Regions from separate parts of the Microbispora bryophytorum genome, predicted to be linked through region 2. Evidence: riboswitches for the same ligand, from Rfam matches in the RefSeq annotation. Region 2 holds a riboswitch; the other holds the start of a gene.
What was found. A riboswitch is a leader RNA that binds a small molecule or an ion and turns the genes downstream of it on or off. The one in region 2 is predicted to bind glycine.

Region 1: linked by a shared signal. The riboswitch ahead of gcvP (aminomethyl-transferring glycine dehydrogenase) and the one ahead of gcvT (glycine cleavage system aminomethyltransferase GcvT) in region 2 are both predicted to bind glycine.

The regions. Positions count from the first base shown of each region.
Region 1 is NZ_JBICTF010000005.1:165,028-180,446, forward strand. Features, by position in the region: gene ACGFIB_RS18100 (class I SAM-dependent methyltransferase) at 1-431, opposite strand, end outside; gene ACGFIB_RS18105 (ATP-binding protein) at 606-2,300, shown strand; gene ACGFIB_RS18110 (response regulator transcription factor) at 2,297-2,986, shown strand; gene ACGFIB_RS18115 (CDP-alcohol phosphatidyltransferase family protein) at 2,997-3,563, shown strand; gene ACGFIB_RS18120 (mannose-1-phosphate guanyltransferase) at 3,567-6,071, shown strand; gene ACGFIB_RS18125 (FHA domain-containing protein) at 6,212-6,715, shown strand; gene ftsR (transcriptional regulator FtsR) at 6,735-7,391, shown strand; gene ACGFIB_RS18135 (bifunctional nuclease family protein) at 7,468-7,938, shown strand; gene ACGFIB_RS18140 (MerR family transcriptional regulator) at 8,094-8,711, shown strand; gene ACGFIB_RS18145 (hypothetical protein) at 8,744-9,469, opposite strand; partial or broken gene ACGFIB_RS18150 (histidine kinase) at 10,633-11,199, shown strand; gene ACGFIB_RS18155 (LuxR C-terminal-related transcriptional regulator) at 11,538-12,050, shown strand; glycine riboswitch at 12,073-12,165, shown strand; gene gcvP (aminomethyl-transferring glycine dehydrogenase) at 12,348-15,173, shown strand; gene ACGFIB_RS18165 (hypothetical protein) at 15,265-15,419, shown strand, end outside.
Region 2 is NZ_JBICTF010000009.1:30,083-45,501, forward strand. Features, by position in the region: gene ACGFIB_RS27530 (glutamine synthetase family protein) at 1-424, shown strand, start outside; gene ACGFIB_RS27535 (aldehyde dehydrogenase family protein) at 391-1,782, shown strand; gene ACGFIB_RS27540 (3-oxoacyl-ACP reductase) at 1,787-2,551, shown strand; gene ACGFIB_RS27545 (gamma-glutamyl-gamma-aminobutyrate hydrolase family protein) at 2,563-3,270, shown strand; gene ACGFIB_RS27550 (AfsR/SARP family transcriptional regulator) at 3,616-4,488, shown strand; glycine riboswitch at 4,588-4,685, shown strand; glycine riboswitch at 4,686-4,781, shown strand; gene gcvT (glycine cleavage system aminomethyltransferase GcvT) at 4,823-5,914, shown strand; gene gcvH (glycine cleavage system protein GcvH) at 5,911-6,303, shown strand; gene ACGFIB_RS27565 (L-serine ammonia-lyase) at 6,337-7,710, shown strand; gene ACGFIB_RS27570 (hypothetical protein) at 7,909-9,396, shown strand; gene ACGFIB_RS27575 (hypothetical protein) at 9,325-9,816, opposite strand; gene ACGFIB_RS27580 (DUF6286 domain-containing protein) at 9,818-10,534, opposite strand; gene ACGFIB_RS27585 (amino acid deaminase/aldolase) at 10,736-11,911, shown strand; gene ACGFIB_RS27590 (DUF3618 domain-containing protein) at 11,996-12,331, opposite strand; gene bcp (thioredoxin-dependent thiol peroxidase) at 12,467-12,934, shown strand; partial or broken gene ACGFIB_RS27600 (HNH endonuclease signature motif containing protein) at 13,223-13,426, shown strand; tRNA gene ACGFIB_RS27605 (tRNA-Leu) at 13,463-13,536, shown strand; gene ACGFIB_RS27610 (hypothetical protein) at 13,631-13,753, shown strand; gene ACGFIB_RS27615 (hypothetical protein) at 13,837-14,235, opposite strand; gene ACGFIB_RS27620 (hypothetical protein) at 14,357-14,662, shown strand; gene ACGFIB_RS27625 (sensor histidine kinase) at 14,837-15,419, shown strand, end outside.

The DNA.
Region 1 (15,419 bases), on a different contig from region 2:
GCGCCCTCCGGGGCGAGTGAGGCGACCACGGCCCGCAGCAGGTCCGCCTGGTGGGCGGGAGGAAACGCCGCCCAGGGCAGCCCGCTCACGATCACGTCGGCGGCGGCCACGCCCCGGCCGGCGAGGAGCTCGGGCAGCCGCGCCGCGTTGTCGACCACGAGCTCCACCCCCGGATAGCGGGCGCCGAGGTGGCCGGCCAACCGCGGATTGATCTCCACAGCCAGGTGCCGCCCCCGCCCGCCGATGCGGCGCTGGATCTCGGCGGTGAAGGGGCCCGTGCCCGGACCCAGCTCGACCACGACGGGGTCGCCGCGCTCCGGCACCGGCACGCACACCGCCTCCGACAACCGCCGTGAGCTGGGCGCGACCGCTCCGGTGACGGCGGGGGAGCGCAGGAACTGCCCGAAGAAGATCGTTGTCTCTCCTGTCATGGGGCCGAGGCTAGGGCCACGCCACCGCTCGGTTCGCCCGCCGTCCGGACCGACCTGGTGGCCGGATGGTTCAGCGCGTACGGCCACTTGGCGGGCGAAAGCGGCCAGAAGGAGGAGAAGGCGTCCTCCCGGCGGAGGATCGGCTCTCACGCGGGCGGGCGGTAGCGTTCCCGTATGCGGTGGCCATCGACGCGCCGGCTCGTTCCCCAGCGTCCCCTCACTGGCGGGCCCTTCGCGCTCTCGCGCGGCACGGCCCTCGACATCGGCCTGGCGGTGGGCGGGACCGGGCTCGACGTGCTCGTCAGCGCCGGTTCCTGGAGCGGCGGGAGCGGCCCGGCCCCGGCGTGGGTCGGAACGGGCTTCGCCCTGCTGGCCGGGCTGCCGATGGGCCTGGTGCGCCGATGGCCCGGCCCTGTGGCCGTCTACCTGTCCGTGCTGCTAATGGTGTGCGACCAGATCGGCGCGTTCACCGTCAACACCCTCCAGGTCCTGCTGCCGATCTCGGTGGGCGTGCTGGCCAGGTCGCGCGGCTGGGGCTGGACGGCGCCGGTCGCCGTGCTCGCCTCCGCTGCGACCGCCGTGAACCTCGCCGATCCCGGCATCGCCCTCACGAGCAACACCTGGTTCTACTCCGTCGGACTGATCGCGGCCCCGGTGCTGATCGGCCGCTACCTGCGCGGTCAGGAGGGGCGCCGCAAGGAGGATCCCGCGCCGCTGCTCGACCTGCTGCTCGCCGGCGGCGGGGTGGCGCTGTCGGTGCTGACCACCTGGCCGTACTGGCACGGCGGCGAGCCGCCCGTGTGGGCGGTCGCGCTCGGGGTGATGCTCGCGGGGCTCGCTCTGGGCGTCGTGCGGCACCTGCCCGGCGCGGTGCTGCTGCTGGAGAGCCTCGCGCTGGTCGTGGCCGACCACTACGTCCCGAGGGCCGGCAACAGCCTGCAACTGCTCGCCCTGGTGGCCCTCGGCGTGTTCGCGACCCGCGCCGCCTGGCCCTGGGTCGCCGCGGCGTACGCCCTGACCTGCTCGGTCGCCGCGATCGTGGTCGTGGACGACCCCGGCGACATCACCCTGTTCCGGGTGGTGGCGCTGATGACGATGGTGACCGCGCCCGTGGCGATCGGCCGGTACGTCGGCGTGCGGCAGGCCCAGGCCAGGCACGCCGCCGAACTGGCCGCGGAGCGGGACAGGGCCGGCCGGCTCGCCGAGCGGGAGCGGATCGCCCGCGAGGTCCACGACATCGTGGCCCACCACGTGGGGGCGATGGTGCTGCGGGCGAGCGCGGCGCAGTACGCGGGAGCCGGCGGCCCGGCCGCCGAGGCGCTGGCCGACATCAGGGACACCGGCCACCGCGTGCTTGAGGACCTGCGCGGCCTGCTGGCCGTGCTGCGCGACCCGGACGAGGCGCTGGGCTCCGACCTCACGCTCGCGAACATGCTGGCCGACCCCGGCGACGTGCTGCGCGACGCCGTGTCCCGGATGTCGGCGGCCGGCCTGCGCGTGGACCTGCGTCTCGCGCCCGAGGTGGAACGGGCCCCGCTGGTGGTGCGGGCCTCGGCGGCGAGGATCGTCCAGGAGGGGCTGACGAACGTGCTCAAGCACGCCGGGCCGGGGGCCCGGGCGGAGGTCGACGTGGGGATACGCCCGGACGCGCTCACGGTCGAGGTGCGCAACGGCCCCGGCACGTCCCGTCCCCCGGACGTCCTGCCCTCCCACGGCCAGGGCATCGCGGGCATGCGGGAGCGGGCCCGCGCCTTCGGCGGGCACGTCACCGCGGGCCCGGCCGAGGGCGGCGGCTGGCGGCTGGCCGCCTCACTGCCGGTGCCGCGTGAGAGCCGGTCGGAGTGCCGCATGACGGGGAGGTTCGCGTGATCCGCGTCGTGGTCGCCGACGACCAGGCGCTGGTGCGGGCGGGCGTCCGGATGATGCTGGAGGCGGCCGGCGGCATCGAGGTGTGCGGGGAGGCCGCCGACGGGGCCGAGGCCGTACGGCTGGCCGAGCGGCACCGTCCCGATGTGGTGCTGATGGACCTGCGGATGCCGCGCGTCGACGGACTGGAGGCCACCCGCAGGATCCTCGCCGCCCAGCCGTCCGCCCGGATCGTCGTGCTCACCACCTTCTCCGAGGACGAGAACCTCTACGCGGCGCTGGGCGCGGGCGCGCTCGGGTTCCTGGTGAAGGACGACCCGCCCGCCCGGATGGTCGAGTCGGTGCGGCGGGCCGCGACGGGAGACCCTCCGCTCGCGCCGTCGGTGCTGCGGCGCGTCGTCGAACGGGCCCTCGCGGCCGAGCGGCAGGCGGCGCCGCTTCCGCCGGGCCTCACCGAGCGCGAGGCGCAGGTGCTCGCCCTGGTCGGGGTCGGCCTGTCCAACGCCGAGATCGCCGACCGGCTGCACGTGGGGGTCACGACGGTCAAGAGCCATGTCGCCGCGCTCATCGACAAGCTGAAGCTGCGCAACCGCACTCAGGCGGCGGTCATGGCGCATCGGTTCGGCTTGGTCGACACCGGGTTCAAGCCCGTGGCTCCTGCCCGGAGCGACCGTGAGGGCGGCATGTAGGGTCTGGGGCGTGAACGCTGCCGAGGACCGGATCTGGACGGTGCCCAACCTGCTGAGCGCCCTGCGGCTGCTCGGCGTCCCCGTCTTCCTCTGGCTGGTGCTCGGCCCTCACGCCGACGGGTGGGCCATCGCGCTGCTGGCGCTGGCCGGCTTCAGCGACTGGCTCGACGGCAAGCTCGCCCGCGCCTGGAACCAGATCAGCAGGCTGGGCCGGCTCATCGACCCGCTCGCCGACCGGCTCTACATCCTCGCCACCCTGGTCGGCCTGGTGCTGCGGGGCGCCGTCCCCTGGTGGCTGGCGCTCGCGGTGCCGCTGCGCGACGTGCTGCTGCTGTGGATGCCGCCCGTGCTGCGGCGGCACGGGTACGGCCCGGCGCTGCCCGTCCACTTCCTCGGCAAGGCCGGCACCGCCGCCCTGATGTACGCCTTCCCGCTGCTGTTCCTCGCCTCGCACGAGGGATGGTACGCCGAGATTGCCGCGATCTTCGGATGGGCCTTCGCCATCTGGGGAACTGGTCTGTATTGGTGGGCGGGGGTGTTGTATGTCGTACAGGTGCGCCAGCTAACGAAGGGGTGACCCGTGAAGGCCGTCGTCATGGCGGGCGGGGAGGGGACACGGCTGCGGCCGATGACCGCGAACCAGCCCAAGCCCCTGCTCCCCATCATCAATCGGCCGATCATGGAGCATGTGCTCCGGCTGCTCAAGCGGCACGGGTTCACCGAGACTGTGGTGACCGTGCAGTTCCTGGCCGCGCTGATCCGCAACTACTTCGGCGACGGCGACGAGCTGGGCATGACCCTCCACTACGCCACCGAGGAGATCCCCCTCGGCACGGCCGGCAGCGTGAAGAACGCCGCCGACAAGCTCCGCGACGACCGCTTCCTGGTCATCTCCGGAGACGCGCTCACCGACATCGACCTGACCGACATGCTCCGCTTCCACCGCGAGAACCGGGCGCTGGTCACCATCGGGCTCAAGCGCGTGCCCAACCCGCTGGAGTTCGGGATCATCATCGTGGACGACAACGGCCGCATCCAGCGCTTCCTGGAGAAGCCCACCTGGGGCCAGGTGTTCTCCGACACGGTCAACACCGGCATCTACATCATGGAGCCGTCGGTCCTCGACGAGATCGCCCCCGGCCAGTCGGTCGACTGGTCGTCCGACGTCTTCCCCGACATGCTCGAACGGGGCTGCCGGCTGTTCGGCTACGTGGCCGAGGGCTACTGGGAGGACGTCGGCACGCACGAGAGCTACCTCAAGGCCCAGGCCGACGTGCTTGAGGGCAAGGTCAAGGTCGACTTCGACGCGTTCGAGCTGGCTCCGGGCGTGTGGGCCGCAGAGGGCGCCTCGGTGGACCCCGAGGCGGTGCTCAAGGGCCCCCTCTACATCGGCGACTACGCCAAGGTCGAGGCCGGCGCCGAACTGCGGGAGTACACGGTGCTCGGCAGCAACGCCGTCGTCAAGGAGGGCGCCTTCCTCCACCGCGCCGTGGTCAGCGACAACGTGTACGTCGGCCCCGCCGCCCACCTGCGCGGCTGTGTGATCGGCAAGAACACCGACGTGATGACCGGCGCGAGGATCGAGGAGAACGCCGTCGTCGGCGACGAGTGCGTCATCGAGGCCGAGGCGTACGTCTCCTCCGGCGTGAAGATCTACCCGTTCAAGACGATCGAGGCGGGCACGGTCGTCAACACCAGCGTCATCTGGGAGTCGCGCGGCCAGCGCAGCCTGTTCGGCCCCCGCGGGGTGTCCGGGCTGGTCAACGTCGAGATCACCCCGGAGCTGTGCGTACGGCTGGCCAGCGCGTACGCCACGACGCTGCGCAAGGGCGACACCGTCGTCACCTCCCGCGACGCCTCGCGCGCGGCCCGGGCGCTCAAGCGAGCGGTGATCAGCGCGCTGAACTCCAGCGCGATCAACGTGGTCGATCTGGAGGCCGCCGCCCTGCCGGTCGCCAGGTTCAACACCTCACGGGAGAACGTCCGGGGCGGCATCGCCGTGCGCACCACGGCGGGCGACCCCCAGAGCGTCGACATCGTGTTCATGGACGAGACGGGGGCCGACCTGTCCCAGGCGGCCCAGCGCAAGCTGGAGCGGGTCTTCTCCCGGCAGGAGTACCGCCGGGCCTTCCCCGGCGAGATCGCCGAGCTGACCTTCCCGGCCCGCGCCGTCGACACGTACGCGCGGGAGCTGCTGGCCTGCATCGACATGTCCGGGGTGAAGGACGCCGAGATGAAGGTCGTGGTCGACTGCGCGGGCGGCACCTCCTCGCTCGTGCTGCCGAGCCTGCTGGGCCGGGCCGGGGTCGACGTGCTCACCGTGAACAACCGCCTCGACGACGCCTCGCCGACCGAGACGCTCGCCGAGCGCCGCCGCGACCTGCAGCGCCTGGCGGAGCTGGTGGCCTCGGCGCGGGCCGCCTTCGGCGTACGGTTCGACCCGGTGGGGGAGCGCGTGTCCCTCGTGGACGAGATGGGCCAGCTGATCAGCGAGGAGCGGGCCCTGCTCGTCGTGCTCGACCTGGTGGCGGCCGAGCGCCGGGGCGGCCGGGTGGCCCTGCCGGTCACCACGACCCGGGTGGCGGAGATGGTGTGCCGCTTCCACGGCGTGCAGGTCGACTGGACGGCCACCAGCCTCGACACGCTGACGCGGTCGGCCCGGCATCCCGACACGATCTTCGCGGGCGACGGGAAGGGCGGCTTCATCGTCCCGGAGTTCGCGCCCACCGTGGACGGCCTGGCGGTGTTCCTGCGCCTGCTCGGCCTGGTCGCGCGCACCCGGCTGTCGCTCAGCCAGATCGACGCCCGCATCCCGGAGGCCAAGCTGCTCAAGCGGACCGTTCCCACGCCCTGGGCGCACAAGGGGGCCGTGATGCGCTCGGTCGTCGAGGCGGCCGAGGGCCACCGCCTGGACACCACCGACGGCGTCCGCGTCGTGGAGGACGACGGGAGCTGGGCCCTCGTCCTGCCCGACCCCGCCGAGGCCGTCACCCACCTGTGGGCGGAGGGCCACGACATGGACACCGCCCAGGCACTCCTGGAGCGCTGGGCCCGCGTCGTCGAACAAGCAGCGGGTGCTAGATGACATTGAACCTCCGCTGGCTGTAGCGTTGGTCAGTCCGCGCCCAGCCGCGGTCTTGACCTTTGTGCCTGATCAGCGTAAGTTGCGGCATTCGCAGTTTGAGCTAGTCCTAGAGCAAGTCGTGAGAGAGGCCGAGCCGTTCGATGCCCAGCGTCTACTGCACGCAGTGCGGTCATGCCAACCCCGAGGATGCCCGTTTCTGCTCACGATGCGGTTCGCCGCTGAGCGCTCCGGCGCCCGTCGCAGCCGACACCACCTCGACGATCTCACTTGAGGCGCTTGAGGCGGAGACGGGCCAGACGCTTCTGCCGGACAGGGCCTCGGTCGAGCAGTTGCCGCCCGGCACGGCTCTTCTGGTGGTCATGCGGGGTCCGAACGCGGGGAGCCGATTTCTGCTCGACAGCGACCTCACTACGGCGGGTCGCCACCCGGAAAGCGACATTTTCCTGGACGATGTGACCGTGTCCAGGAGGCACGTGGAGTTCTACCGGCGCGGCGGCCAGTTCACCGTGCGTGACGTGGGCAGCCTCAACGGCAGCTACGTCAACCGGGAGCGCATCGAGGAGTCCCCCTTGCAGGGCGGCGACGAGGTGCAGATCGGCAAGTTCCGGCTGGTGTTCCTCACGCGTGGTCCCGGAGGGCTGTGATCGGTGAGGAGGAGGAGTCATGAGCGCGCAGGCCGTACGGGCGTTCATGAGCATCGGGGAGGTGCTCGCCCTGCTGCAGGTCGAGTTCCCGGACGTGACCGTCTCCAAGATCCGGTTTCTGGAGGGTGAGGGGCTGATCGAGCCCCAGCGGAGCCCGTCGGGCTACCGCAAGTTCACCTACAACGACGTCGAGCGCCTGCGGTACATCCTGCGTGCGCAGCGTGACCAGTACCTGCCGCTCCGTGTGATCAAGGATCAGCTGGACGAGCAGGCGGCCCGTCCGCACGCGGTGTCCGACGGCGCCCCGCCCGTGCGTCTCAGCCGGGAGGAGCTCATCGAGGCCGCCGGCATCGACGAGGAGACCCTGACCGAGATGGAGAGCTTCGGCCTGGTCGCGGCCGTGGCGCGCCGCTACGACGGGGAGGCGCTGGAGGTCGCGCGCAGCGTGGGGGCGCTGGCGCGGTTCGGCCTGCGGGCGCGGCACCTGAGGGCGGTCCGCGCCGTGGTGGAGCGGGAGACCGGTCTCATCGAGCAGGCGGTGGCCCCGCTGCTGCGGCGCAAGGCGCCGGGGGCGATCGCGGAGGCGGACGAGACCGCCCGGGAGATCTCCGGACTTCTCCAGGAACTGCACAATGCATTACTGCGTGGGAGTGTTCGCGGCGTTCTGGGGCGGTGACCGGCACATCCGCACCTCCGTGGGTGTTACGTTGAATGCCTGGTGATATGCCGCGACGCTTGAGACGGAGCCGCCCGTGTTGCAGATGGAGGTCGTGGGGGTTCGCGTTGAGATGCCCACCAACCAGCCGATCGTTCTCCTGAAGGAGGCGAGCGGTGATCGGTACCTGCCGATCTGGATCGGGATGACCGAGGCGACCGCCATCGCGCTGGCCCAGGCGGAGGAGCCCCCGCCCCGGCCGCTCACCCACGACTTGTTCCGTGACGTTCTTGAGGCCCTGGGGGTGCGGTTGCGCACCGTCAACATCGTCGCGCTCCGCGATGGCATCTTCTTCGCCGATCTGGTCTTCTCCAACGGTGTGGAGGTCAGCGCCCGTCCTTCGGACTCGATCGCGCTGGCGTTGCGTACGGGTGCGACGATTTACGCGAGTGAGGACGTGATCCAGGAGGCGGGCGTGAGCATGCCCGACGACCAGGAAGACGAAGTGGAGAAGTTTCGCGAGTTCCTGGACAAAATCACACCGGAAGACTTCGGCCGGGCGGGCTGACGTGCCGGACGATTTCGGGAGATTACGCTTCACGACGCGCCGGACGGGGTCGTTGACTGACGATGGCCCCGGTCCTACGGTGCAAGGGAAACCACGGTTGTAATTCACGAACCCCCAGATCAGACCGTGGGATGAGAGAAAGCCGGAGGTCCGCAGTGGCGGTCAGCAGCGGCGAGGGTAAGTCGGCCGGCCAGCACGACCCGGTTCGGCAGGCGGCGCGCGAGCGCGCCGGCGAACAGGGCCTGCTGTTCGACGAGCAGCCGACGGCGCTGCCTCAGGGCATCGGATACCGCGGGCCCACGGCGTGTGCCGCGGCCGGGATCACCTACCGGCAGCTCGACTACTGGGCCCGGACCGAGCTGGTGCTCCCGACGATAAGGGCCGCCCAGGGATCCGGGTCCCAGCGACTGTACAGCTTCCGCGACATCCTCGTCCTGAAGGTCGTCAAACGTCTTCTGGACACGGGGGTCTCCCTCCAGCAGATACGCACCGCCGTTCAGCATCTGCGCGACCGCGGCGTCAACGACCTGGCCCAGATCACCTTGATGAGCGACGGCGTGAGCGTCTACGAGTGCACGAGCGCCGACGAGGTGATCGATCTGCTGCAGGGCGGCCAGGGTGTGTTCGGCATCGCGCTCGGGCGGGTGTGGCGGGAGGTCGAGGGATCGCTGGCCGAGCTTCCGGGTGAGCGCGCGGAGGCCGCTCCGGATGCGGAGGGGGACCATCCGTCGGACGAGCTGGCCCGCCGGAGAAAGGCCCGCAGGACCGGCTGACGGATGCCCCGGCTATCACCGGGCTCGAACGGTCAGGCGCGCGCGCCGGGCCTGGCCGGTGGCAGGTCGAACTCGTCGTTACGCATACGCAGCAGGGCGACGGACGCGCCGGCGAAGCCCACGGCCGTGATCAGCAGGCCGATGCCCGACGCGGTGTGACCGGGCATGAACGGATGGGTGAACCCGCCGGCAGCGAGCAGAAGGCCCATCCAGGCCGGTGCCGCGCCGCCGCGCGATAGCGCGAGGCCGAGCAGTAGCAGGCCGACGACGATGCCCACGATGAACAGCAGGCTCGCCACCAGCTGTACGGGGTCGTCCTCGAGCGCGTTCTGAATCCTCGCCATGGTCGCCACGTCGAAGTGCCTGGTCACTGTCAGGTACGCCAGGTCGTCGCCGCCGCGGATCAAGGGGAAGCCGGCCAGGTCGCCGAGCAGCGCGAGGAGGACGCCCGCCGTGGTGAGCCTGGGAGCGCCGCGACGGGCCACCCAGGCCACGGCGAAGGTGGCCGGGATCAGCCCGACCAGGAACGGCAGGGCGAACCATCGGATCACGCCCGCGGCCTGCTCGTGGGCCGCGTACGCCGCGACCGTGGCCTCGAACGACTCGCCGCCGTCCACGGGGCTGAACAGGTAGTGGAGACCCATGCCGAGCATGGGGAGCGGAGCGACGACGGCGAGCAGCACCCGCCAGAAGCCGCGCACGTCCCGCGGCGGTTTCTGCGGGGTGGTGGCGGCGCGGGCGTCGATGGTCGGCTGCATGATGATCCTCCGAGAGTTCGGGAGCTGTCCGATCGAGTCCGAGGATGGGCGCGGACCGCTCCCTTCGTCGTGGGGGCATGGTCCCGATTCCGGTCCCATGCTCCCCGTGATCCGGGAGCACGCTCCTATGGCCGATGGGAGCGCCGGGGTCCGATGATGAGCGCATGGCAGTCAGGCGGGCCGGTCCGGTCGCGGTGCTCATCCTCACGGCCGTCGTGGTGGCGGCGGCGTGGGTGTCGTGGTTCCTCGGCGGGTTCACCTTCGCCGACGCGGCCGACGACTCCTACCTGCTGACCAACAGCGTCCAGGCGCTGACCTTCACCGCGTTCGGCGCGCTGGTGCTCGCCCACCGCCCCGGGCACCGCATCGGGCTGCTGTTCGTGGCGTACGGCGCCTGTTACACGCTGAGCGTGGCCTGCCTCGGGCTGATCACCGACGCGGTCGGGCTGCCGGAGGGGTGGGCGCGGGCGGTCGAGCTGTTCGGCATCACCGTGTGGATCCCGGCGCCGGCCGTCTGTCTTCCGCTGATCGTCCAGTTGTTTCCCGACGGCAGGCCGCTGTCGCGGCGCTGGCGGCCGCTGGCCGTCGCGACCCTCGCCGTCCTGCCGCTCACGCCCACCCTGACCCTGCCCGTGGTGGCCGGGCTGGCGGGGGACGGGCTGGCCATGGGGGAGCCGATGCTGCCCGTCGTCGCGGGTGAGGTCGCCCAGCGGCTGATTCCGGTGTTCGCCGCCGCCGACGCGCTGGTGCTGCTGGCCTCTGTCGGCGCGCTCGTCCTGCGCGTCCGCCGGTCCCGCGGGGTGCCACGGCTGCAGTTGATGTGGCTGCTGTGGGCGGTGGGACTGTTCGCCGCGCTCAACGCGCAGCGGATCGTGACGACCGACGGGCCGGTGTTGTTCCTGCTGACCCTGCCGCTGATCCCGGCCGCGGCCACGGTGGCGATCCTGCGCCACGGGTTGTACGACATCGAGCTGATCGTCAACCGGTCGCTGGTGTACGGGGTGCTCACGCTCGGCGTCGTGCTGGCCTACCTGGGCATCGTCGCGGGGCTGTCCGCGCTGGCGCGGGACCGGCTGTCGGCCACCCCGCTGATCGCGACCGCGGTCGTCGCGCTCGCCTTCGCGCCCGCCCGCTCGGCCGTACAGTCCGCGGTGGACCGGGTCATGTACGGCCAGCGCCGCGATCCTGCGGCGGCCGCCGCCCGGGTCGGCCTGCGGCTCGGCACCGGCCTGGACGGGGTCTTGCGTGCCGTGTGCGAGGCGCTGCGGCTGCCGTACGCCGCGGTCAGCTCCGACGGGCGGCTGGTCGCGACGTACGGCCGGGCGCCGCGGCTGCGGCACACCGTGCCGCTGGAGGTGGCCGGCGGGCCGCCCGCGGACCTGCTCGTCGGGCTGCGGGCGGGGGAGAGCCGGCTGTCCGGCGCGGACCGGCGGGCCCTGGGACTGCTGGCCGCCCCGGTCGGCCTGGCCCTGCAGGCGGTGCGTTTGTCGGAGCAACTGGGCGAGTCCCGCACGCGCATCGTGGCCGCGCGGGAGGAGGAACGCCGGCGACTGCGCCGCGATCTGCACGACGGCCTCGGCACCGTGCTCACCGCGGTGACGCTCAAGGCCGACGCGGCCCACAATCTGCGTCACACCGACCCCGAGCGGAGCGGGCGGCTCCTGCTCGACCTGCGCGCCGACCTGACTGCCGCGATCGCCGACATCCGCCGGCTCGTCTACGATCTGCGCCCGCCCGACCTCGACGAGCTCGGACTGCTGGGCGCGCTGCGCCAGCGCGCCCAGCAATCCTGGCGCCGCGAGCACGCCGGGTGCGTGGTCACGGTCGACGCCCCGGACGACCTGCCGCCGCTGCCCGCCGCGGTGGAGGTGGCCGCCTATCGCATCGCCACCGAGGCGGTCACCAACGCGCTGCGCCACGGCGGGGCGACGGCGTGCCGGGTCTCCCTGCGCGCCGATCACGCCCTGCACGTTGAGGTGAGCGACAGCGGCTCCGGGGGCGCCGGAGCGACGCCGCCCGCCGTGAGGTGCAGCTCACGCGCCCCGATGTCGTGGTCATGGACCTGCACATGCCGGGCGTCAACGGGGTGGAGGCCACCAGGGCCATCGTGCGCGCCGTGCCCGCCACCCGGGTGCTCGTGCTCACGATGTTCGAGGACGACGAGTCGGTGTTCGCGGCGATGCGCGCCGGAGCCTTCGGATACCTGGTCAAGGGCGCGAAGCAGGAGGAGATCGTCTGGGCGGTCCGCTCGGTCGCGGCCGGACACGCCGTCTTCGGCCCGAGCGTGGCTCGCCGGATCATCGACTTCTTCGCCGTCGGGGCCTCCCGCGCGCCGGCCCCGGAGCCCTTTCCCGAGCTCACCGCGCGTGAACGGGAGGTCCTCGACCTCATCGCGGCGGGACGGTCCAACCCCGCGATCGCCCGGCATCTGGCCATCAGCGGCAAGACGGTGAGCAACCACATCACCGCCATCTTCGCCAAGCTGGCGGTCGCCGACCGGGCCGAGGCCATCGTCCGCGCCCGCCAGGCCGGTCTCGGCGCCGATCTCGAGCAGGGTGCGAGTCGGGCCGATCCGGGGTAGCCGGTAGAGTGGGAACGGCCGACGACCTCGTGCGGGAGAGACCCCTGGCATTTCAGGGGCGCCGAAGGAGCAAACCTCCCCGGAATCTCTCAGGCATCCGTACCGCACGGACGAGGCGACTCTGAAAAGCAGGCCCGCCGGCCAGGCGGCGCCTCACCGAAGGGGAAAGCCGGGCTCGACGGCCCGGTGAAGCTCTCAGGTCCGATGACAGAGGGGGAGACCGCTTCACGACCGGCCGCGCCACCCAGGGCGCCGGACGGTCGCCGCAGGTCTCGACCCGCCCAGGAGGCCCCTGTCATGACCGATCGGTCCACACTTCGCGATCTTTCCGCTCCGCCCTTCGCCACCCGTCATATCGGCCCCTCCGAGGCCGGCCGCGCCCGGATGCTGGAGGCCGTCGGCTACGAGTCGGTGGCCGACCTGCTCGCCGTGGCCGTGCCCGAGGCCATCCGCACGCGCGGCCCGCTGAACCTGCCCGCGGCGGTGGGGGAGGCCGAGGCCCTGGCCGAGCTGCGCGCCCTCGCCGGCCGCAACCGGGTGCTGACTCCGATGATCGGCCTCGGATACCACGACACGATCACCCCGGGTGTCGTCCTCCGCAACGTGCTGGAGAACCCCGGGTGGTACACGGCGTACACGCCCTACCAGCCGGAGATCTCACAGGGGCGGCTGGAGGCGCTGCTGAACTTCCAGACGGTCGTGTCGGACCTCACCGGCCTCGACGTCGCCGGTGCGTCCCTGCTCGACGAGGCGACGGCCGCGGCCGAGGCGATGACGCTGGCGCGGCGGGCGAGCAAGGCGAAGACCGACGTGTTCGTGGTGGACGCCGACGCGCTGCCGCAGACCAAGGCCGTGCTGGCGACCCGCGCCGAGCCGCTCGGCATCACGCTGGTGGAGTCCGACCTCGCCGGTGAGCTGCCCGAGTGCTTCGGGGTCCTCGTCCAGTATCCGGGCGCGAGCGGCCGGGTGGCGTCCTTCCACGCGGTCGCCGAGCGGGCGCACGCCCAGGGGGCGCTGCTGGTGGCCGCGGCCGACCTGCTGGCGCTGACCCTGTTGGAGCCTCCGGGCGAGCAGGGCGCCGACATCGCCGTCGGCTCCTCTCAGCGCTTCGGTGTCCCGCTGGGCTACGGCGGCCCCCACGCCGCGTACATGGCCGTCCGCGAGGGCCTGCAGCGGCAGATGCCGGGCCGCCTGGTCGGCGTCTCGGTGGATGCCGACGGCCGCACGGCCTACCGGCTGGCCCTGCAGACCCGCGAGCAGCACATCCGGCGGGAGAAGGCCACCAGCAACATCTGCACCGCGCAGGTCCTGCTCGCCGTCATGGCCTCGATGTACGCCGTCTACCACGGCCCGGACGGTCTCAGGAGGATCGCCCAGCGGGCGCACCGGTACGCGGCCGTCCTGGCAGCCGGGCTGCGCGAGGGCGGCGTGGAGGTCGTCCACGACGAGTTCTTCGACACCGTGCTCGCCCGCGTGCCCGGCCGGGCCGCCGAGGTCGTGGCCGCCGCCGCGGAGCGGGGCGTGAACCTGCGCCTGGCCGGCGACGACCACGTCGGCGTCGCCTGCGACGAGAAGACCACCACGGACCACCTGCGGGCGGTCTGGGCGGCGTTCGGCGCGCCCGACCTCGTGGTCGAGGACCTCGACCGGGTGACCTCCGACGCGTTTCCGGCCGACCTCCACCGGACCTCGGACTTCCTCACCCACCCGGTGTTCCACTCCCACCGGTCCGAGACGGCGATGCTGCGCTACCTGCGGCGGCTGCAGGACAAGGACATCGCGCTCGACCGCTCGATGATCCCGCTGGGCTCCTGCACGATGAAGCTCAACGCGACCACCGAGATGGAGCCCATCACCTGGCCGGAGTTCGCGTCCATCCACCCGTTCGCGCCGGTGGAGCAGGCCGAGGGGTACGCCGAGCTGATCGCGACGCTGGAGGGCTGGCTGGCCGAGGTCACCGGCTACGACCGGGTGTCGATCCAGCCGAACGCGGGCTCCCAGGGCGAGTTCGCCGGGCTGCTGGCCATCAGGTCCTACCATCGCTCCAGGGGCGAGGGTAGCCGCGACGTGTGCCTCATCCCGTCCTCCGCGCACGGCACCAACGCCGCCAGCGCCGTCATGGCGGGCATGCGGGTCGTCGTGGTGGCCTGCGACGAAAGCGGCAACGTCGACCTGGCCGATCTCGCCGTCAAGATCGGCAAGCACCGCGACGCGCTCGCCGCGATCATGGTGACCTACCCGTCCACCCACGGGGTGTACGAGGAGACGATCGTCGAGATCTGCGAGCGGGTGCACGAGGCCGGCGGGCAGGTCTACGTCGACGGGGCCAACCTCAACGCGCTGGTGGGCCTGGCCAAGCTGGGCGAGTTCGGCGCGGACGTCTCCCACCTGAACCTGCACAAGACCTTCTGCATCCCGCACGGCGGCGGTGGTCCCGGCGTCGGCCCGGTCGCGGTCAAGGCCCACCTCGCCGAGCACCTGCCGGCGCACGTCTCGGCCGCGCCGTACGGCTCGGCGGGCATCCTGCCGATCTCGTGGGCGTACGTCAGGATGATGGGCGCCGACGGGCTGCGGCAGGCCACCGAGCAGGCGATCCTGTCGGCCAACTACCTGGCCCGGCGGCTGTCGCCGCACTACCCGGTGCTCTACACCGGCAAGGACGGCCTCGTCGCCCACGAGTGCATCGTCGACCTTCGCCAGATCACCAAGGAGACCGGCGTCACGGTGGACGACGTGGCCAAGCGGCTGATCGACTACGGCTTCCACGCGCCCACGATGTCGTTCCCCGTCGCCGGCACGCTCATGATCGAGCCGACCGAGAGCGAGGACCTGGCCGAGCTCGACCGCTTCGCCGACGCGATGATCGCCATCCGGGGCGAGATCGCGAAGGTGGCGTCGGGAGAGTACGACGCGACCGACAACCCGCTCCGCAACGCTCCGCACACGGCCGAGTGCCTCACCGTCGGCGAGTGGACCCACCCGTACTCGCGGGCGGTGGCCGCCTACCCGGTTCCCGGCCTGCGCGACGACAAGTACTGGTCGCCGGTGCGCCGCATCGACCAGGCGTACGGCGACCGCAACCTCGTCTGCTCCTGCCCGCCCCTGGAGGCCTACGAGGACTGATCAGTTGGGTATGTCGGCCCCGCCCGGCGGCCGGTCTCGTTAAGATCGCGGTGATCGTTTCTCATCACCTGCGACCATGCGAGGCCCCTGTATGACGGCCATCGATTCCGGGCGGCGGTCCGACCGGCTCGACCACGCGCGCCGGCTCGCCGAAGGCGGCGACCTCGACGGCGCGGCCGCGATCTTCGCGGAACTCGCCGCGGACGAGGACGCGCCGGACCGCGGCGAGGCCGGCGAGGGTCTGTC
Region 2 (15,419 bases):
TTACAAGCGCTTCGTGCCCGGCAGCTTCGCCCCCACCGCCGTCAAGTGGGGCGTGGACAACCGCACCTGCTCGCTGCGGCTGGTCGGCCACGGCCCCTCCCTGCGGATCGAGAACCGGGTGCCGGGCGGCGACGTCAATCCCTACCTCGCGGTCGCGGCCATGATCGCGGCGGGGCTGCGCGGCATCGACGCCGGGCTGGAGCTGGACGAGCCGTTCGGCGGGAACGCCTACGACTCCGGGGCCGAGCGGGTGCCCGCCACGCTCCGCGACGCGCTGACGCTGTGGGAGGGCTCGCCGATCGCCGAGGAGGCGTTCGGCAAGGACGTGGTCGAGCACTACGCCAACAACGCGAGGGTCGAGCTGGCCGCCTTCGACGCGGCGGTCACCGACTGGGAGCTCTATCGGGGGTTCGAACGGCTGTGAAGATAGTCAATCCGGCGACCGAGGACGTGATCGCCGAGGTCGAGATGGCGGACGCCGCGGAGGTGGACCGCGCGGTCGAGCGGGCCGTCCGGGCCTTCCCGGCCTGGCGCGCGGTCGCCCCGGGCGAGCGGGCCCGGCTGCTGCGCCGCTTCGCGCAGGTCGTGGAGGACCACGCGGAGGAGCTGGCGCGGCTGGAGATCACCGGCGCCGGCCACACGGTGGGCAACGCCCGCTGGGAGGCGGGCAACGTCCGCGACGTGCTGAACTTCTACGCGGGCGCGCCCGAGCGCGACCACGGCAGGCAGATCCCGGTGCCCGGCGGGGTGGACGTCACGTTCGCCGAGCCGCTGGGCGTGGTCGGGATCATCGTGCCGTGGAACTTCCCGATGGTCGTCATGACCTGGGGAGCCGCCCCGGCCCTCGCCGCCGGAAACACGGTGATCGTGAAGCCGGCCGAGTGGACCCCGCTGACCGCGCTGCGGCTGGCCGAGCTCGCCCTGGAGGCCGGGCTGCCCGAGGGCGTGCTCCAGGTCGTCCCCGGCGAGGGTGAGGTCGCCGGCGCCCGGCTCGTCGAGCACCCCGACGTGCGGAAGATCGTGTTCACCGGCTCGACCGAGGTCGGGAGACTGATCGGCGCCAAGGCCGCGGAGCAGGTCAAACGGGTGACGCTGGAGCTGGGCGGCAAGAGCGCCAACATCGTCTTCGCCGACGCCGACCTCGACAAGGCCGCGGCCTCGGCGCCCATGGCGGTCTTCGACAACTCCGGCCAGGACTGCTGCGCCCGCTCGCGCATCCTGGTGGAGCGCTCCGTCTACGACGACTTCCTCGTGCGCCTGTCGCAGGCGGTGCGGGAGGTGAAGGTCGGCGACCCGAACGACCCCGCGAGCCAGATGGGCCCGCTGATCAGCGCCGAGCACCGGGAGCGCGTCGCGTCGTTCGTCGACCAGGCCGACGTGTACGCCGCCGGGTCCTGCCCGAGCGGACCCGGCTACTGGTTCCCGCCCACCCTGCTGGCCGGGTCGTCCTCGTCCTCGGAGTCCTTCCGCAGGGCGTTCACCGAGGAGATCTTCGGACCCGTGGTGACCGTCGTGCCGTTCGAGGACGAGGCCGACGCCGTACGGATCGCCAACGACACGGCGTACGGCCTGTCGGGGTCGATCTGGACCCGCGACGTGGGCCGGGCGCTGCGGGTGGCGCGGGCCGTCGAGGCGGGCAACCTGTCGGTCAACTCGCACTCCAGCGTCCGCTACTGGACCCCGTTCGGCGGCTTCAAGCAATCGGGCCTCGGGCGGGAGCTCGGCCCCGACGCCCTGTCGGCCTTCACCGAGACCAAGAACGTCTTCATCTCCACGGAGTAGAACAATGCAGCGTTTGCAGGACCGCGTCGCCGTCATCACCGGGGCGGGCAGCGGCATCGGGCTGGCCACGGCCCACCGGTTCGCCCAGGAGGGCGCCAAGGTCGTGGTGGCCGACCTCGACGAGGAGGCCGGCGCGAAGGCGGCCGGTGAGGTCGGCGGCCTGTTCGTCAAGGCCGACGTGGCGAACGAGGACGACGTGGCCCGGATGTACCGGACCGCGTTCGAGGAGTTCGGCAGCGTCGACATCGCGTTCAACAACGCGGGCATCTCGCCGCCGGACGACGACTCCATCCTGGAGACCGGCATCGACGCCTGGCGCCGGGTGCAGGAGGTCAACCTCACCAGCGTCTACCTGTGCTGCAGGCACGCCATCCCGTACATGCAGCGGCAGGGCAAGGGCTCGATCATCAACACCGCGTCGTTCGTCGCGGTGATGGGCTCGGCCACCTCGCAGATCTCCTACACCGCCTCCAAGGGCGGCGTGCTCGCGATGAGCCGGGAGCTGGGCGTCCAGTTCGCCCGCGAGGGCATCCGGGTCAACGCGCTGTGCCCCGGACCGGTGGACACCCCGCTGCTGCGGGAGCTGTTCGCCAAGGACCCCGAGCGCGCCCAGCGCCGCCTGGTCCACGTGCCGATCGGCCGCTTCGCCCGGGCCGAGGAGATCGCCGCGGCGGTCGCGTTCCTCGCCTCCGACGACGCGTCGTTCATCACCGCCTCGGAGTTCCTGGTCGACGGCGGCATCTCCGGCGCGTACGTCACTCCGCTGTAAGGGGTAAGCCCATGGCTCGTCCCGTGATCGGCGTGACGTGCTACGTCGAGCCGGCGAGGTTCACCGTCTGGGAGATGACGGCGGCGCTGCTGCCGTACATGTACGTCGACCACATCGCGCGGGCGGGCGGCCAGCCGGTCATCCTGCCGCCCGCCGGGGAGCCGGCCGCGCTGGCCGGGCGGCTGGACGGGCTGATCATCGCGGGCGGGGGCGACATCGACCCCGCCCGCTACGGCGCGCCGCCCGCCGAACAGACCGGATATGTCCGGGAGTTCCGCGACGAGGCGGAGTTCGGGCTGATGGAGGCCGCCCTGCGCACCGGCCTGCCGTTCCTCGGCATCTGCCGGGGCCTGCAGGTGCTCAACGTGGCGCTGGGCGGCACCCTCCACCAGCACCTGCCCGACGTGGTCGGGCACACCGCCCACTCCCCCGCCCCCGGGACGTTCGGCCGCCTCCCTGTACGGCTCTCGCCGGGGTTGGCCGAGATCTACGGCGGCGAGGACCTCACCCCCGCCCACTATCACCACCAGGCGATCGACCGCCTGGCCGGCGGGCTGGAGGTCACCGCCCGCTCCGACGACGACACGATCGAGGCCGTCGCGGTCACGGACGCGGCGTTCGCCCTGGCCGTCCAGTGGCACCCGGAGGCCGACGAGGACGGCCCGCTGTTCCACGCCCTGGTCACCGCCGCCGGCCGGCGTCGCCCCGGTCGCGCTTGAGCGGTCCGATCGCGCTTGAGCGGCCCGGCCACCCGCCCGGCGCACCGAGGCCGGGCCCCGCGTGCTCCCGGCCTGCTCCCGCGGCCGGAGGCGGCGCCGCGACGACCCGGTGAGCGCCGGAATCGATCATTGACCATCGCGTAATCGGCGTCGCACTCTCACTCCGCCGGCATGGACAGTCGGCGAGAGCATGATCTGAAACCGATTTCATTTGGGTTATCGGGCGTATCGGCGCGCACGGGGCAGGGCATTGCGGCCGCGAGAGCGGAGTTTATGGGGTTCCGCAGCGGCCGACATAGAAACGGCGTATTTTTGACGAAAGCCGCCGGGGAGAGATATGGTCAAATGGCGATCAAAGCCGCATCGTCGGCGCGTTCACGCTGCTTTCATGCGAGGGGAACCGTGTTTTACGCCGTGCTCGGACCGTTCCTGGCCATGAAACCTTCAGGGGATGTCATCGCCGGGCTCGCTCCGAGGCACCGGCAACTCCTCGCATTGTTCCTGCTCAATCCCAATATCGCGGTTCACCGGGACCGGCTCATCGATCTGTTGTGGAATGGCCGCCCCACTAAATCAGCGCCGCGGAATCTTACCACCTACATCGCACAGGTGCGGCGACGCCTCTCGCCGCGCGACCCCGACATTTCTCCGCTGCACACCCTGGACGGCGGCTACCTTCTTTCCGTCCCGTCGGGATCCGTGGATGCTGCAGTATTCAACCATTTCGCGGAACAGGCCAGAATCGCTCGCGAGAATGGCGATTACCACAATGCGGCGAGGATGTTCGAGAACGCGCTGAGCCTCTGGCGGGGCGACGCCCTGCCCGCGATGCGGCACGTGGACGAGCTGTCCGCCTGGGCCGAACGGCTCGACGAGGACCGGCGCGCGGTGACCGAAGACCTCTTCGACGTACGGCTGGCGCTCGGGCACCATCACGAGATCGTCGGCGGCCTGGCGCAGTGGGCACGGCGCCACCCGCTGCGCGAACGGCCGCACCGGCAGCTCATGCTGGCGCTGCATCGCTCGGGCCGCACCCACGACGCCTCGGCGTCCTATCAGCGACTGCGCCGGACCCTGGTCGACCGCCTCGGCACCGAGCCGTCCCCCGACACCCAGGCCCTCCACCAGCGGATCCTCACCGGCGACGACCTTCCGTCCGCTCTGACGCGTCTGTGCGCGGCGCATCGGCCGTCACGCGAGTGCGATCGCAGGTCGTGACGAGAGCCCCGCGAGGACCGGATACCCCGATCGGGGAAATCGGGGCGAACCTGCCGGTTACGGGGATGGCGGCGAACCACTAGGCTTGCAGGACACCAGTGATCCCGCGCGGGAGAGCGTCCTGGCATCCGGTCAGGGCCCCTGAAGGAGCAAGCCCTCCCCGCGAACCTCTCAAGGCAAAGGACCGTGCGGGCCAGGTGACCTCTGGAAAGAAGGCCGGAAGGCCTCGCCGAAGGTGAAAGTCCGGTAAAGATCGGACGAAGCTCTCAGGCGCCGATGACAGAGGGGGAGGATGCCCGATGTCAAACGCAGCATCCGTCCTTCCGAGGTGCGCATGTCCCGATCCACCCCGCTGCGCGGGGTCCACGAAAGTCTGGGCGCGACCCTGACCGACTTCGCGGGCTGGCAGATGCCCCTGCGTTACGGCAGTGAGTCGGCCGAGCACAACGCGGTGCGCACGGCCGCGGGGCTGTTCGACCTGTCCCACATGGGAGAGATCTTCGTCGTCGGCGCACAGGCGGGCGAGGCGCTCGACCGCGCCCTCGTGGGCCACCTCAGCGTCCTCGCGCCCGGCCGCGCCCGCTACACGATGATCGTGAACGAGACCGGCGGCATCCTCGACGATCTCATCGTCTACCGCCTCGACGAGGACCGGTACATGGTCGTCGCCAACGCCTCCAACTACGCCCTCGTCGCCCGTGAGCTCGCCGACCGCGTCCGCGGCCACGACGCGCGGGTGACCGACCGGTCGGACGAGTACGCGCTGGTCGCCGTGCAGGGCCCGCGCGCCGCCGGGATCCTGGCCGCGCTGACCGACGCCGACCTCGACGATCTGAAGTACTACGCCATCGTCCCCGGCGTCGTCGCGGGCGCGCCCGCCCTGATCGCGCGCACCGGATACACCGGCGAGGACGGCTTCGAGCTCTTCGTGGCGAACGAGCACGCCGTGCCGCTGTGGAACGCCCTCGCCGAGGCGGGCAAGGACGCCGGGCTCGTCCCCGCAGGGCTCTCGGCCCGCGACACGCTGCGCCTGGAAGCCGGCATGCCGCTCTACGGCAACGAGCTGAGCGCCGCGATCACGCCGTTCGACGCCGGCCTCGGCCGGGTCGTCCGCTTCGACAAACCCGGCGACTTCGTGGGCAAGGCCGCCCTCGAACGGGCAGCGGAGAACGGCACCAGGCGGCGCCTGGTCGGGCTCGCCGCGCTCGGCCGCCGCGTGCCCCGCCACGGCTACCCCGTCACCCGGGAGGGCGCCGTCGTCGGCGAGGTGACCAGCGGCGCTCCGTCGCAGTCCCTCGGCCGCCCGATCGCCATGGCGTACGTCGACGAGGGCGCCCTGGACAAGGGTGGCCTGGCCGTGGACATCCGGGGCAGCCAAGAACCGGTCGACGTCGTCGATCTGCCTTTCTACAGGAGGAGCAAGTGAGCACCATTCCGGACGACCTGAGCTACACCAAGGAACACGAGTGGGTGGCCGGGATCGAGGACGGCCTCACCGTGACGGTGGGCATCACCGCGTACGCCGCCGAGCAGCTCGGCGACGTGGTTTTCGTGGAGGTGCACGCGGAGGCCGGCTCGACGGTCGCGGCCGGCGACACGGTCGGCGAGGTGGAGTCCACCAAGTCCGTGAGCGACATCTTCGCGCCGGTCGGCGGTGAGGTCGTCGAGATCAACCCCGCCGTCGTGGACGACCCCTCGCTGGTCAACTCCGACCCGTACGGCGAGGGCTGGCTGTTCCGCGTGCGCGTGGAGCAGGAGCCGGACGACCTGCTGTCGGCCGCGGAGTACACCGCGCTGACCTCCGGCGAGTCCTGACGGCCACCGGAGACGTGTGAAAGGCGACGGTCAATGGCGATCAGCGTCTTCGACCTGTTCAAGGTGGGGATCGGGCCGTCCAGCTCGCACACGGGCGGCCCGATGGCGGCGGCGCACAGGTTCGCCCGCGGGCTGCACCGGGACGGGCTGCTGGAGAAGGTCACCCGGGTCGAGGCCGTCCTGTACGGCTCGCTCGGGCTGACCGGCAAGGGCCACGGCAGTGACAAGGCGGTCCTGCTGGGCCTGTCCGGCGACAAGCCCGAACTGGTCGACGTCGACACCGTCGACGAACGACTGGCGGCGATGCGGGCGAGCGGCACGGTCACCCTGTACGGCGTGCAGGAGATCCCGTTCGTGGTCGGCGAGCACCTCGTCTTCGAGCGCAGGCTGTCGCTCCCCCACCACCCGAACGGCATGCGGTTCACGGCGTACGCCGGCGACGCGGTGCTGCGCGAGAAGGTGTACTACTCGGTCGGCGGCGGCTTCGTGGTGGACGAGAACGCCACCGGCGCCGACCGGATCAAGCCCGATGACACGGCGCTGCCGTACGCCTTCACGACCGCGCACGAACTGCTCGCGCACTGCGCGGAGACCGGCCTGTCGATCTCCGGCCTGATGATGGAGAACGAGAAGGCCTTCGGCCGTACGGAGGAGGAGATCCGGGATCGCCTGCTGCACCTGTGGGCGGTCATGGCCGAGTGCGTACGGCGCGGCACCAGCCGCGAGGGCGTCCTGCCGGGCGGCCTCAAGGTTCGCCGCCGGGCCCACCAGCTGCACCGGCGGCTGCAGGGTGAAACCGACGGGACCGACCCGCTGCGGGCGATGGACTGGGTCACGCTGTTCGCGCTGGCCGTCAACGAGGAGAACGCCGCGGGCGGCCGGATCGTCACCGCGCCGACCAACGGCGCCGCCGGTATCGTCCCGGCCGTTCTGTCGTACTACATGCGTTTCCTCCCGGGTTCCGGTGAGGACGGCGTCGTCCGTTTCCTTCTCACCGCGGGCGCGATCGGCGTGCTGTTCAAGGAGAACGCCTCCATCTCCGGCGCGGAGGTGGGCTGCCAGGGCGAGGTCGGCTCGGCCTGCTCGATGGCGGCGGCGGGCCTCACCGAGGCGCTCGGCGGGACGCCGGAGCAGGTCGAGAACGCCGCCGAGATCGGCATCGAGCACAACCTCGGCCTGACCTGCGACCCGATCGGCGGGCTCGTCCAGATCCCGTGCATCGAGCGCAACGCCGTCGCCTCGATCAAGGCGATCGCCGCCGCCCGCATCGCGCTGCGCGGCGACGGCCGCCACTTCGTGTCGCTGGACAAGGCGATCAAGACGATGCGCGACACCGGCAGGGACATGCTCGACAAATACAAGGAGACCTCGCGCGGCGGCCTCGCCGTCAACGTCATCGAGTGCTGACCCCCCACCCCCGCCGTGATCTTGTAATTTGTCGCAGGCGATGCCCCTCACCTGCACCGGAACCCTTCGTGATCATGCAGAAAATCGGCGAGCACCCACCTCACCTGCCGTGGAACCGTTCGTGATCATGCACGCGGGCAGAACGTCGGCCGGAGCCAATAAGGTGGTGACTTCCCCGGCGAGGAGGAGGGCCGTCACGTGAGGTGGCGCGAGGCGCTGCGCCCGCATCGGGCGTTCCTGGTCGTGCTGGTCGCGGGCGTCGCACTGCGCGCGCTCGCCGTGCTCGGCTACCGGCCCGCGTTGTGGTTCTGGGCCGATTCCTTCGCCTACCTCAGCTCGGCCCTCGACCTGCGGCCGCTGCCCTCGCGGCCGTCCGGCTACTCGCTGTTCCTGGCGGCGCTGAGCCCGCTGGGAAGTATCACCGCCGTCGTGATCGTCCAGCACCTGCTCGGTCTCGGCATGGCCGTCTGCGTCTACGCGGTGCTGCGCCGGCGGACACGGCTGCCGGGCTGGGGAGCGGCGCTGGCGGCGGCGCCGGTGCTGCTCGACGTCCACCAGATCCAGCTCGAACACCTCATCATGGCGGACCTGCTGTTCACCGCACTGGTCGTGGCCGCCGTGACGATCCTGTTGTGGCGCCCTCGCCCGGGCGCGTGGTCCGTCGTCGCGGCGCTGCTGCTGCTCGGATGCGCCACGGTCACCCGCACCCTCGGGCTGCCCCTGATCGCGCTGGCGCTGCTGCCGGTGCTGTTCGCCGGACGCTGGAGGACCGCCCTCGCCGGACTCGCCGCCGCGTCCGCCGTGCTCGGCGGGTACGCCGTCTGGTTCCACGACGCCCACGGGTCGTACGGGATGGGCGGCAGCAGCACGTGGCTGTGGTCGCGCACGATGACCTTCGCCGACTGCTCGGTCATGAAGCCGCCGAAGGAACTGGCGGTGCTGTGCCCGTCGGGGCCCCGGCTCGCCGCGCCCGCCTACATCTGGGCCGCCGACTCGCCCATCCAGCGGGTGAAGAAGGACAAGGACCGGCTGGCGAGCGAGTTCGCCTCGCTGGCGATCCGCAGCCAGCCCCTCGACTTCCTGGCGACCGGGCTGCACGACGCCATGTGGGCGTTCGAATGGGACCGGAAGGTCTACCCCGCCCCGGGTACGCAGAGCGCGTACGTGTTCCCCGCCTCGGTGAAGCCGTTCACCTCCAAGGTGGCCTCCGGCGGCCGTACGGCCGGTGAGCTGACCACCGCCTACCAGGGAAGCTCCGGGGACACGAAGGTGGTCGAGCCGTTCGCGGGATGGCTGCGCGCCTACCAGGAGCAGGGCTTCCTGCGCGGGCCGCTGCTGGCGGCGATCCTGCTGGCCGGGCTCGCCGGGCTGGTGACCAGGCGGTGGTCGGCGCTGCTGCCCTGGGCCGCGGCGGCGGCCCTGCTTCTGCTGCCGCCCCTGATCGCCGCCTTCGACCACCGCTATGTGGTGCCCGTCGTGCCGCTCGCCTGCCTGGCCGCCGGGCTCGCCCTCGGCACGGGCGCGACCGCCGCGCCGTGGCGCGCGGAGGGCAGATCAGGGGACAAATCAGAGGGCAGATCAGGGGGGCGGTCAGGGAGGGGGTCAGGGAGGCGGTCAGCGGCGGCGGACATGCAGGCGAACGACCGCAAGCGCGTCGTCGCGGCCGACCGCGCGGCGAACGCGTGAGATCGCCGACTCGTCCAGCCGCCTGATCACCTGCCGCACGTCGGCCGACCGCCGCAGCGACACCGAAATCCGCACCCTGCCGTCGCGTACGAGCCTGACCGAGATGTGGCCGATCCCGTCGATCCCCTTCAGCGCCACGCCGAGCATGGCGATGCCGGCGCCGGTGCGGCTGCCGACCCGGCCCCAGCCGAGCGCCAGGAAGAGCCAGCGGGTCGCGACCAGCGCGAGCACCATGGCCGCCCCGGCCAGCAGGGGCAGCGCCCACGGCTTCCCGTCGGCCACCCTCCCGTCGGCCACGCTCGCGTCGATCAGGGCCACGCCCGGCCGCCCGCGCACGGCGGTCAGCAGGCCGAGACCCCCCGCGACCAGCGCGAGGCCCACCAGCAGGAGCCCGACGCGGTTTCCCCAACGCGGACGCACCTCAGCCCCCTCTCCTGCGCAGCCGTACGACCACCTCCTGGCGGGACCGGACGCCGAGGCCCGACAGCCGGTCCCCGACCGCCGCGCCGACCTCGCGCAGCAGGGCGCCGGTCGTGTCCGCGTCGGCCACCACGGCGACCTCGATCCGCCTGCGGAGGATGTGGACGCCGGCCCGCCGGACGTGCTCGACCTCACGGGCCGAGGCGGCGAGCGTCCGGCGCAGACCGGCGCGGGTCAGTCCCATCGCGAGCAGCGGATCCCGGCATTCCAGGGGCATGAGCCGGGGACGGCCGGGAACGAGCGCGAGGGCCACCAGTCCCGCCCCGCACACGACCATGCCGATCGCGGCGGCGGGGACGACCGGGTCGCCCGTCGTGAGGTTCAGCAGCCGGGACGGCAGCCGCCAGGGCGGCAGCATGCCAAGCATGACGGCGACGACCACGGCGGTGAGCACCCAGCCGAGCAGGGCGATCACCACGGCGACCATGACAGCGGCCGGAGTCCGGGCCGGCCGCAGGACGCGTACCGCGCTCCGCCGGCCCGCCGCAGCGCCCCTGTCGCCTGTGTCGCCTGTGTCGCTTCCGGCGCCCTCGACATCCGCGCCCCTGGCGCCCTTGCCGCCGCTGCCACCCTTGGTGCCCTTGGCGCCCGAGTCGCTTCCGGCGCCCTGCTCGCTCCTCGCCGACGAACCCGCCAGGATTCCCTGCACGACGCTCATCAGCCGTTCACCCTTCCCGCTCACCGTGCCGGGTCCGCTCGGTAGTCACCTCACCATGGGTACACGGAGCGGTGACGGGACGGGCGGGTCACCCGCCGCCTTGCGCGATCATGGCGGCGCCACTGCGGAGTTTTTGCCCGGGCCCGGTTAACGTGAACCGCGCTCATGTGTTTCCGGGCGGCGCCGTACTAGGCTGCGCCCATGGACGACCGACAGCGTCTCGACCAGGCGACGGCCCACCTTGAGCCGCCCTTCGCCGTCCTCGACATGGACGCGCTCCGGTCGAACGCGGCCACCATGGTGCGCCGGGCCCGGGGCAAGCCGATCCGGGTGGCCAGCAAGTCGATCCGCTGCCGGGCCGTGCTCGAACGGATCCTGGCCATGGACGGCGTCTCCGGCGTCATGGCCTTCACGCTGCCCGAGGCGCTGTGGCTGGTCTCCACCGGCCTGCGGGACGTGCTCGTGGCCTACCCCACCGCGGACAGGACCGCGCTGCGCGCCCTCGGATCGGACGAGGTGGCGGCACGGGAGATCACCGTCATGGTGGACTCGCCCGAGCACCTCGACCTCATCGAGAGCCTGCGACTCCCCCACCGGATCCGGGTCTGCCTGGACATCGACGCGGGGTTCGTGACCCTCGGCGGCGCGTTCCGGGCGGGCGCGCTGCGCTCGCCGATCCGCGAGCCCGAGCAGGCCGCCGAGATCGCCGCTCACATCGCCAAGCGTCCCGGCGTGCGGCTGACCGGGCTCATGGCGTACGAGGCCCAGATCGCGGGGATGGGCGACGACGTTCCGGGACCGTACGGCCGAGCGGTGCGCTGGATGCAGGAGCGGTCGCGCCGCGAGCTGATCGTGCGGCGCGGCCGGATCGTGCAGGCCCTGCGCCAGGTCGCCGACCTGGAGTTCGTCAACGGCGGCGGAACGGGAAGCATCGAGAAGACCGTCGCCGAGCGGGCGATCACCGAGGTCGCGGCGGGCTCGGGATTCTTCCATCCCCGGCTGTTCGACTTCTACCGGGGCTTCACCGGCCGTCCGGCGGCGCTGTTCGCCCTGCCCGTCGTGCGCAAGCCGGCTCCCGACGTCGTGACCGTGCTCGGAGGGGGCTATCCCGCCTCCGGGGCCCCCGGGCCCACCCGGCTGCCCCAGCCGTACCTGCCGGCGGGGCTCAGGTATCACTCGGACGAGGGGGCGGGCGAGGTGCAGACGCCGCTTCTGGGCGAGGCCGCGACCGACCTCCGCCTCGGCGACCGCGTCTGGTTCCGCCACGCGAAGGCCGGGGAGCTGTGCGAGCGCTTCGCCGCCTTGCACCTCGTGGAGGGCGACCGGGTGGCCGAGGAGGTCCCGACCTACCGCGGCGAGGGCAGGACCTTCCTGTGACCGCGGGCCCGGCCTCGTGATCGTTCCCGCGGGGACGCGAACGCCGCCGTGAACCGCGTCATGGCGGCGTCGTCGGGCGGCGGGTCAGCGGGAGCGGCGGGAGCGGCGGCGCAGCAGCACGACGGCCGCGCCCACGACGACGACCACGCCGATCCCGATCAGCACCGGGGCGATGCCGGGCGCCGGATACTCCGCGGGCTGCTCGCCCTCGCCGTCGGCCGGGGCGTACGTGCGCGGCCCCAGGACCATGTCCTCCACGGACGTGACGAAGTCACGCGCGTTGGCCTTCGCCTTCTCGACGCCACGCTCCGCGACCCGCTTCGGGCTCACCCGGTCCGCGATGGCGTCGACCGTGCGAGCGAGCTCCGCCCGCGTGCGCTCGATCTTCCGTTCCAGCGCATCGGGATCGGTGTCCGCCATGCGATCCCCCTCCTGTGGTATTCGTGTGTGATCAGTCTGCCAGGTCCGGCGGTCGCCCCGCACAGGGGCTGAGCCGGTAGTTTGGTGGACGCTTGCCCGCCGAACGCCGCGGGTCACCTTTTTCCGGAGGACGAGATGAGCAAGCTCCAGCCCGGCGACGCCGCGCCGGACTTCACCCTGACCGACGCCGACGACAACGAGGTCTCGCTGGAGTCGTTCCGCGGCAGGCGGGTCATCCTGTACTTCTACCCGGCGGCGATGACCCCCGGGTGCACCAAGCAGGCCTGCGACTTCCGCGACAACCTCGGCGCGCTGACCGAGCAGGGCTTCGTGGTGCTGGGCGTTTCCAAGGACAAGCCCGCCAAGCTGCGGCAGTTCCGCGAGCGCGACGCGCTGACCTTCCCGCTGCTGTCCGACACCGGTCTGGACGTGCACAAGGCGTACGGCGCGTACGGCGAGAAGACGAACTACGGCAAGACCGTGATGGGCGTCATCCGCTCCACATTCGTCGTCGACCCCGACGGAAAGATCGAGAAGGCCCTCTACAACGTGAAGGCCACCGGTCACGTCGCCCGGCTCACGAAAGAGCTGGGGATTTCCTGAAATATTCCTTTCGTCGCGCTCCCGGAATTGTCGGCGGCGGCCGATAAATTCCGGGGCATGGCGAAGTACAAGTACACCCCTGAATTGCTCGCCGCCGCGGCCGCCGGCGCGAGCAGCATCGCCGACGTGCTGCGCCACCTCGGCATCCCGTGGTCGGGCGGCGCCCACGCCCACATCAGTCGCCGCCTCAAGCACTTCGGCATCGACACATCCCACTTCGGCGGGCCCTCTCCGAACAAGGGCGCACGGACGCCCCGGCGATACCTGCCTGTGGAGATCCTCGTGCTGATGCCTCCGGGATCCGGTCGTGAGAAGCCTCGCAAGCTCAGGCGGGCGCTGCGGGAAGTAGGAGTCCCATACGTCTGCGCAGACTGTAGGATAGGCGGCGCCTGGCAGGGTCGGCCGCTGACATTGCACATCGACCACATCAACGGCAATTGGCTGGACAACAGAAAAGAGAACCTGCAGTTCCTTTGCCCTAACTGCCATTCTCAAACAGAGAATTTCGCAGGCAAAGGAAGAGGAAAAGGGGTCGTAGCCCAATCGGCAGAGGCAACGGTTTTAGGTACCGTACAGCGCGAGTTCGAATCTCGTCGACCCCACTGCGATTCAAATGACAATGGCGAGCCGCGAGATCATTCGAGAACTCGGAAGTCATCGAATTCCGAGCGGCCAGCGCTCGCGAAGTTGAACCTGATGCTCGGGGCCGACGATCTGTCCTTCCTGGAGTGGTTCGTGTCCACCGGCGAAGCGCGCTCGCGGACCGCGGCGATCCGGACGGCGATCGCGCTGCTCCGCGCTCAGAGCGAGCGGGAGTGACCGCCATGGGAGTCCGGCGGCACCCGTAGGTGCGCGCCGGCCCCTCCGCCGGCACGCACCTGTGGGATCTCCGGAAGGAAGTCTCAGCCGGGCGCCTGGCAGCGCACTCCGGCGTCGGTCTGCCTGCACCAGGGCGGCAGGCCGTCCTGGGACTGCGGCGCGTCCTGACCGTTGCCTGGAGGGAAGAAACGCTGCCGGTCGCCTCCGCCGTCCCAGCTCGTCCCCGCGCCCGCCCGGTCCCAGATCATGCTGGTGACGGCCACGACGCCACCGCCGAGGAGCGCTCCGACGATCGCGGACGCGACGCCGACGGCGACGAGTTGCCCGGCGTGTCCGCGGGGACGCCGGGCCGCCAGGCGCGCGGGGACGCCGGGCCGCGGGGCGGACGCGAACCGTGGCCGCAGGTCCTGCCAGCCCGGCGCGTTCCATCCCGCGCCACCGGGGCCGAAGGCATACCCGCTGCCGGGCGGGGGCGCGCCCACGGATCCCGATCCGGGCCTGCTACCGGGACCGGACCAGGGCGAGCCCGCCCCTGCGGCCCCGGGCATGTTCAACGGGCTGGTCCAGGGTGATGTGGGATTGTTCCGAGGTGACAGTGGCGCGGTGGGCGCGGTCGGCCCGTTCGGCGCGGTGGGCCCATTCGGCGCGGTCGGCCCGTTCGGCGACGTAAATCCGGTCGGCGACGTGGATCCGGTCGGCGCGGATGTGGCCGGCCCAGCACCGGCCGGCCCGGCCGACACGGGTGCGCCCGGCGTAGCGGGCTCAGCCGATCCGCTGGTCGCGGCCGGCTCACTCGGCCCGGCCGACCCCATCTCCGGCTCCGTCTCCGGCTCCGTTTCCGACCGCGTTTCCGGCTCCGGGCGCGGGCCGCGCGACTCGTCCCCTGCGCCGCGCGGCGCCGCGTCCTGATCCGCCATCCAAATCTCCCTTTACCCGCTTCACAGAAGCGTTCCCGGAAGCAAGCATGCGCCGAGATCCGTAAGAACGGCGTAAACGCGGCGGGCGGCTGCGACCTGAGTCGTACCGCCGTATCCGCCGCAAGGGTGAGCCCTTCCTGAGCAGCCGATACGTATGGTTGGGTACGTGTTCGGCAGAATGCGCGCCTGGACCCGGCGCCACAGCAAGCTCGTGGACACGCTCACGGTCTCTCCACTGGCGTTGTTGAGCCTGATCAGCGTCGAGGTCTTCAGCCGGTCCAGCCCGTTCGGGGCACGGCAGGTCGGCGTGCCCGGGCTGCTGCTGCTGTCGGCCGCGCTCATCGTTCCGCTGGTGTGGCGCCGCGACCACCCCCGTGAGGTGTTCGCGGTGGTCGCCATCGTCAGCTTCGTCCAGTGGCTGCTCAACGTCGTCGTCCTGCCCGCCAACATCGCGGTCCTCGTCGCGCTGTACAACGTCGTCTCGCGCCGCACGCTCCGGTGGGCGCTGGCCGCCGGGGCGGTCGCGGAGCTCGGGCTGCTGCTGGCGATGATCCGCTGGACTCCCGAGGCCGGGCGGGCGTGGCTGTCGTCTTCGGCCTTCATCGTCGCCGTCTGGCTCGCCGGGATCTACGCCAACACCCGCCGCCGCTATGTGGAGGGCCTGGTCGAACGCGCCGAGCGGGCCGAGCGGGAGCGCGACCAGCAGGCGCGCATCGCCGCCTCGGCCGAGCGCGCCCGTATCGCCCGCG